Regions from separate parts of the Kribbella sp. NPDC051952 genome, predicted to be linked through region 2. Evidence: riboswitches for the same ligand, from Rfam matches in the RefSeq annotation. Region 2 holds a riboswitch; the other holds the start of a gene.
What was found. A riboswitch is a leader RNA that binds a small molecule or an ion and turns the genes downstream of it on or off. The one in region 2 is predicted to bind ZMP and ZTP.
Positions count from the first base shown of each region.

Region 1: another riboswitch for ZMP and ZTP. It lies ahead of AB0L70_RS37145 (glycine hydroxymethyltransferase); the one in region 2 lies ahead of folP (dihydropteroate synthase).

Region 1 covers NZ_JBFAXQ010000034.1:4,426-7,812, reverse strand. The annotation lists gene AB0L70_RS37150 (DHA2 family efflux MFS transporter permease subunit) at 1-166, shown strand, start outside; gene AB0L70_RS37145 (glycine hydroxymethyltransferase) at 216-1,664, opposite strand; ZMP/ZTP riboswitch at 1,693-1,774, opposite strand; gene AB0L70_RS37140 (acyl-CoA dehydrogenase family protein) at 1,771-3,387, opposite strand, start outside.
Region 2 covers NZ_JBFAXQ010000004.1:120,595-123,981, reverse strand. The annotation lists gene AB0L70_RS09915 (S8 family serine peptidase) at 1-1,223, shown strand, start outside; gene folP (dihydropteroate synthase) at 1,247-2,059, opposite strand; ZMP/ZTP riboswitch at 2,079-2,167, opposite strand; gene AB0L70_RS09905 (winged helix-turn-helix domain-containing protein) at 2,311-2,841, opposite strand; gene AB0L70_RS09900 (glycoside hydrolase family 18 protein) at 3,012-3,387, opposite strand, start outside.

The sequences.
Region 1 (3,387 bases), on a different contig from region 2:
ATTGCTGAACGACGTACGCGATGCGTTCCTGACAAGCCTCAACACCACCATGTGGGTGTCAGCGGGCATCGCGGTCGTCGGCGCCGTACTGGCCGCGCTGCTGATGCCGCGGCGCGCGAAGAAGGCGTCGCCGGAGGTTCTGATGGGAGTCCAGCAGGACGCGTGAACACGACAGCGCCCGCTCCCGGAGGGGGGAGCGGGCGCTGTCGTTCGGGTCAGCTGAGCTCGAGGCCCGGGTACAGCGGGTGCTTGTCGAGCAACTCGGCCGAGGCGGCGCGGGTCTTGTCCGCGACACCGTCGGCGAGGACGTACTTCGCCTTCGACGGAGCACCGGCGGACGTCGTGGTCGGCGTGGTGGAGGAGATCACGTCGACGATGAGCTCGGCCACCCGGTCGAACTCGTCGGCGCCGAAGCCGCGCGTGGTCAGCGCCGGCGTACCGATCCGGACGCCCGAGGTGTACCAGGCGCCGTTCGGGTCGCGCGGTACAGCGTTCCGGTTCGTCACGATGCCCGCGTCGAGCAGAGCGGACTCGGCCTGCCGGCCGGTGATCCCGTACGACGAGACGTCGAGCAGGACCAGGTGGTTCTCGGTGCCGTCCGTCACGAGCTTCACGCCGCGCTTCATCAGACCCTCGGCCAGCACGACCGCGTTGTCCGCGACCGCCTGCGCGTACTCCTGGAACGACGGCTGCCGGGCCTCGGCCAGTGCGACCGCCTTCGCGGCCATCGTCTGGCTGAGCGGGCCACCCAGGACCATCGGGCACCCGCGGTCGACGGAATCGGCGTACTCGGGCTGGCAGAGCACCATGCCGCCGCGCGGGCCGCGGAGCGACTTGTGCGTGGTGGTCGTGGTGACGTGCGCGTGCGGGACCGGGTCGAAGTCGCCGCTGAACACCTTGCCCGCGACCAGGCCGGCGAAGTGGGCCATGTCGACCATCAGCGTCGCGCCGACCTCGTCGGCGATCTCGCGCATCTTGGCGAAGTTCACCTTCCGCGGGTACGCCGAGTAGCCCGCGATCAGGATGAGTGGCTTGAACTCGCGCGCCTTCCGGGCGACCTCGTCGTAGTCGAGCAGCCCGGTCTCCGGGTCGGTGCCGTACGAGTGCTGGTTGAACATCTTGCCGGAGATGTTCGGCCGGAAGCCGTGGGTCAGGTGACCGCCGGCATCGAGCGACATGCCGAGCATCTTCTGGTCGCCGAGCGCCTTGCGGAGCTTGGTCCAGTCCTCGTCGGACAGGTCGTTGACGTGCTTGGCGCCCGCCTCGGCCAGCGCCGGGGACTCGATCCGCTGGGCCAGGATCGCCCAGAAGGCGACCAGGTTCGCGTCGATGCCGGAGTGCGGCTGGACGTAGGCGTGCGGCGCGTCGAAGAGTGCCCGCGCGTGATCCGCAGCGGTCTGCTCGACGGTGTCGACGTTCTGGCAGCCGGCGTAGAAGCGGTGGCCGATGGTGCCCTCGGCGTACTTGTCCGAGAGCCAGTTGCCCATCGTGAGCAGGGTGGCGGGGGAGGCGTAGTTCTCGCTCGCGATCAGCTTCAGCGAGGACCGCTGGTCGGCCAGTTCGGCCTTGATCGCGCCGGCGATGGTGGGCTCCACCGCGCCGATCACCTCGAGCGCGTTGCGGTACGCGGCCGACGCGGCGGCTGCGTCGAAGGTCTGAGTCATCGTTGTCTCTCCTGCGGTTGCAGTGGGTCGAAGGCACCCAGGCGCACGGTGCCGACGGATTTCGCTCCCCGGTGGTTCTCCACCTCAGCGCGCCAGTCGCGACGCCTCACCCTATCGTGCGGTCGAGGATCGTCTGGAACGGTGTGGTCCGCGGGAGGGTGCCGAAGACACCGCCCCAATCCCCGGCCAACCGGGACGCCACGAACGCGTCGGCCACCTCCGGTGTCGAGTGCCGCACGAGCAGCGATGCCTGCACGCACAAGCCCATCCGGGCCGCCAGCCGACGGGCTCCCGCTTCGGCCCCTTCGACGTCTGCAAGCGCTTGCAGTACGTCGTTCACCGCGGTGTCGAGCCGATCGTCGGCACCACGCGCCGCGCCAACCTCGAGCAGCCAGGCCTCCAACGACTCCGGTCGCCGGAGCGCCCGGAGAACGTCCAATGCGTTGACGTTCCCCGAGCCTTCCCAGATGGAGTTCAACGGCGACTCCCGGAAGAGCAGCGGCATCCCGGACTCCTCCACGAAACCGTTCCCACCCAGACACTCGAGCGCCTCGGCAGCCATGAACGGAGTCCGCTTACAGACCCAGAACTTCGCCAACGGAAGCCCGATGCGGCGGAAGGCCGCGGCCTCGGGGAGCGGGCTGTCGACGGCTGCGGCGAGGCGCATGGCGAGGGCCGTGGCCGCCTCGCTCTCCAGGGCGAGGTCCGCGAGCACGTTCTGCATGGCCGGCTTGTCGGCCAGTAATCCACCGAACGCGGAGCGGTGGCGGGTGTGCCAAAGCGCCTCGACCAACGCACGACGTTGAAGCGCCGCGGACCCCAGCACGCAGTCCAATCGCGTCGCGGCAACCATCTCGATGATCGTGCGGACGCCGGCGCCCTCGTCACCCAATCGGTAGCCGATGGTCCCGTGGAACTCGACCTCACTCGAGGCGTTGGAACGATTCCCGAGCTTGTCCTTCAACCGCTGCAGTGCGAACGCGTTCCGGTTGCCGTCAGCAAGCACCCGCGGCACGACGAAGCAACTCAGTCCGTCCGGCGCCTGCGCCAGTACGAGGAAGACGTCGACCTGCGGCGCCGAGCAGAACCATTTGTGACCGTTGAGCTGGTATTCACCGTCGCCACCGGTGGGCGTGGCCGTGGTCAGGTTCGCCCGGACATCCGACCCGCCCTGCTTCTCGGTCATCCCCATCCCGGCGAGGACCCCGGTCTTCTCCGCGGCAGGCAGGCGTCGTACGTCGTACTCCTTGGACGCGAGTTGCGGGATCCACTCCTTGGCCAACCGCTCATCCGCCCTGAGCGCGGGTACGGCGGCGTACGTCATCGAGATCGGGCACGCGTGGCCCGGCTCGACCTGCGACCAGACGTAGAAGCCGGCCGCCCGGGTCAGGTGCGGCGACGGCTGGTCGCTCGTCCACGGCGCCGCCTGCAGCCCGAACCCGACCGCCCGCTCCATCAGCCAGTGCCACGACGGGTGGAACTCGACCTCGTCGATCCGGTTCCCGTAGCGGTCGTGGGTGCGCAGGACCGGCGGATTCTGGTTCGCCGGGAGGGCCTGGGACAGCGCCTCCGCCGACCCCGCGACCGCTCCGATCCGGTGCAGACCGGGGTCGTCGGCGAGGTCGGCGTACGGGCGCAGAGCGTCACCGAGCGCCCTGTCCTGGGTGAAGAAGTTCACGCCCCGCAGTGGGGGAGCCTGATTCGTTACCGCGAAAGGGTCCGC
Region 2 (3,387 bases):
GCGCGAACAGCTACGTGTACGACCCGGCGTCGCTGGCCTGGACGCCGATCGCCCCGCTGCCGGGTGCTCGCAACGCCATCACCGTCGGCGTCGTGGGTGGCAAGATCATCGCCAGCTCCGGCTGGGGTGACTCCGGTCCGGACGCGGCGACCTGGTCCTACGACCCGGCTGCCAACGCCTGGACCGCGGTGGCGAACAACCCGGCGCCGCGGGCCGCGGCCGGTCAGGCTGTCGCGGACGGCAAGCTGTACGCCGTCGGTGGCTGCACGACGGCGGGCTGCACGCCGATGAGCAACACGGTGGTCCGGTACGACCCGGGCACCAACGCCTGGGAGACGCTGGCGAACTACCCGCAGTCGGTCGCGTTCGCGTCCTGCGGTGCCATCGACGGCAAGGTGTACTGCGCCGGTGGTAACGACGGTGTGAACTCGCTGAAGTCGGCCTACGTCTACGACCCGGGAGCAGACTCCTGGACCGCGGTCGCCGACGCTCCGGCCGACCACTGGGCGGCGTCGTACGCCGTTGCCGGTGGCAAGCTGCTCGTGGTCGGCGGGGTCCAGGCCGGTGCCGTCACCAACGCCGGGTTCTCGTACGACCCGTCGTCGGACAGCTGGACCGCACTGCCGAACGCCAACCTGCCGCGGTACCGCGGTGGCGCGGCCTGCGGCTTCTACAAGGTGGGTGGTTCGTCCGGTGGCTTCACCGCCACGGCGGACAGCGAGGCCCTGCCGGGTCTCGAGGACTGCTCCGAGTCCTCGGCGGACGTGAGCTGGATGTCGCTCGACAAGACCGAGGCCACGCTGGCCCCGGGACAGTCGACGACGGTCAAGGTCACGCTCACCGCGAACGTCGACCAGCCCGGTGTGTACAGCGGGGCGGTCACGATCGGCGAGAACACCCCCTACACGGTCGCACCGGTCGGCGTGACGATGACTGTCACCCCGCCGAGCACGTGGAGCAAGCTGCAGGGCACCGTCACGAGCGTCAGCTCGACCGGCGTCACCGCACCGCTCCCGGGCGCGATCGTCGAGGTGGACTCGTGGGCGCAGTCGTACACCTTCATCACCGACAAGGACGGCAAGTACGCCTACTGGCTGGACCGTCGCAACAACCCGCTCACCTTGATCGCCGCGAAGGACGGCTACAAGCCCCAGACCCGCAGCACCAAACTGGTAGCCGGCTCCCCGGTCACCGAGAACTTCGCCTTGAAGTCCATCAAGTAGTTCGTTGAGTGACGAGCCGGCCCTCACCCCTCGGGGTGGGGGCCGGTTCGCAGTACATCGGCCACGACCAGCCCGTCGGAGAGCGCGGCAGGATCGTGGGTCCGGATGTAGTCGACGCCTTGGGCGGCCGCATGCAACTCCGCCGCCAGGGTCGCCGGTCCGATGTCCGCGACTCTGGTGCCGGTGATCGCGCGCAGGAACGACTTCCGTGACGGCGAGACGAGCACCGGCAACTCGTACCGGGCCTTCAGTCTCGCGATCTCACGCAGCACGATCAGGGACGGTTCCGGCGTACTCCCGAGGAAGTAGCCCAGGCCGGGGTCGAGGATCAGGCGGTCGCGGGTGATACCTGCCTTCTCGAGTGCCTCGATCCGCTCGTCGAAAAAGTCCTCGATGCGGGACCAGATCCCCTGCGCGTCTGTCCGCACCTTCGTCGCCGGTCCACGCCGCTGCACCGAGTGCATCACCACCAGCTGACAGTCGAGCGCCGCCAATTCGTCGTACCGGCGTGGATCCGGGAAGCCCTGGATGTCGTTCAGGTACGACGCTCCGCGCGCGGCCGCGTACCGATGCGTCTCCGGGTGATAGGAGTCCACACCCCAGAGGATCTCGTGCAACCCGTCGATCACCCGGGCCAGCCGTTCGATCTCCTCCCCCGGCGACACCTTCTCCGCTTCCGGATGACTCGACGCCGGCCCGAGCTCCACCAGGTCGGCGCCCGCGTCGACCAACTCGTGCGCGTGCGCGATCGCGTCACCGGCAGCCAGGTATCTGCCCCCGTCCGAGAACGAATCCCTGGTGATATTGACGATTCCCACCAACCGCGGACGGTTCATGCCGGGCCTCCCGGGTAGATCCAGAAGCCCAGGCGCACGGCACACGTCATCCAGACGAGACCGCTCCCCGGTGGTAACCCACCTCACGCGCCAGTCACGGTCCAGTCCGCACCTTATCCCTGGGCAGGGGCGGGGACAGGTGCATGTTTGGGGTGTGGATTGGAACTTTGCCTCACCGCTTGCTGGCCGAGTTGGGCCGGATGCAACAGCTCCCACAGCGGCGAAGGCGACGCTCCGGTTCCCCAGATGCCTTAAGTGGTGGGGAGGAGGTGGAAACCTACGCCTCGGACGGCGTGGATGGTGACGGTGGCGCCCAGGTTGGAGAGTTTTTGGCGGAGGCGTTTGACGACCGAGTGGATGTGGGAGCCGTGGCCGAGGTGCTCGTTGCCCCAGACGGCGTGGTGCAGACGCTGGTAGGTCCAGACGCGGCCGGGCTCTTCCACCAGGCAGTGCAGGAAGTCGTGTTCGAGCCGGGTCAGTGATACTTCGCGGTCCTTCCAGCGGACCACCCGGCGATCGACGTCCAGGTACAGCTCCACCGCCGGTTCGGGCACAGCCTTGATCTGAGCAGGCTGCTCACTAGTAGGCAGCACGGCCGGCGCCAAGACAGCCGGGCTGATCGCCGGCGCCACTCCGGTGAGCTCAAGGAACGCGCGGGCCTGATCGGCACTCGACACCAGCAGGAGTGCCTCGGCACCACCCAGCAGCCGCGCCAAGTGGACGCGTTCGGCCGTGGACGTGGCCACGCCGATGACCAATGACGAATCCGACGACCTCTCCATGGCGAGCCCCTCCCAATCCGACGCCCGAGCCAGCCATAAGTACGGTTTACGGCGCGAACTAAGTCAAGGGATTCCCCGCACCCCGGGCTGGCACATATGCGACCTGTCCGAGAACGGACAAGGGCCGACCGGGCCCGGGGCGGCGGGCGCGGCCGGCGGTCTCGAAAGGATCAGCCGACGGACTTCACCGCGGTGATCAAGGTGCCGTCACCGGTGTCGCCGGAAAGCTCCCAGAAGAAGGCGCCACCGAGTCCCTGATCGTTCGCGTACGACATCTTCCCGCGGATCGTGTCGGGCGTGTCATACCCCCACCACTCCCCGTTGCAGAACGCGTACGCCGTACCTCCGACCGTTCCGGTGGACGGGCAACGGGTCGAGATCAGCTTGTAGTCCTCGATCCCGGCCTCGTATTTCCCCGGCGCCGCACCGGTCGCGGTCCCACCCGGCGCGGACTGCGTGACACCGGTCCAGCCCCGGCCGTAGAACCCGACCCCGAGCAGCAGCTTGGAGGCGGGCACGCCCTTAGACTTCAGCTTCTGGATCGCC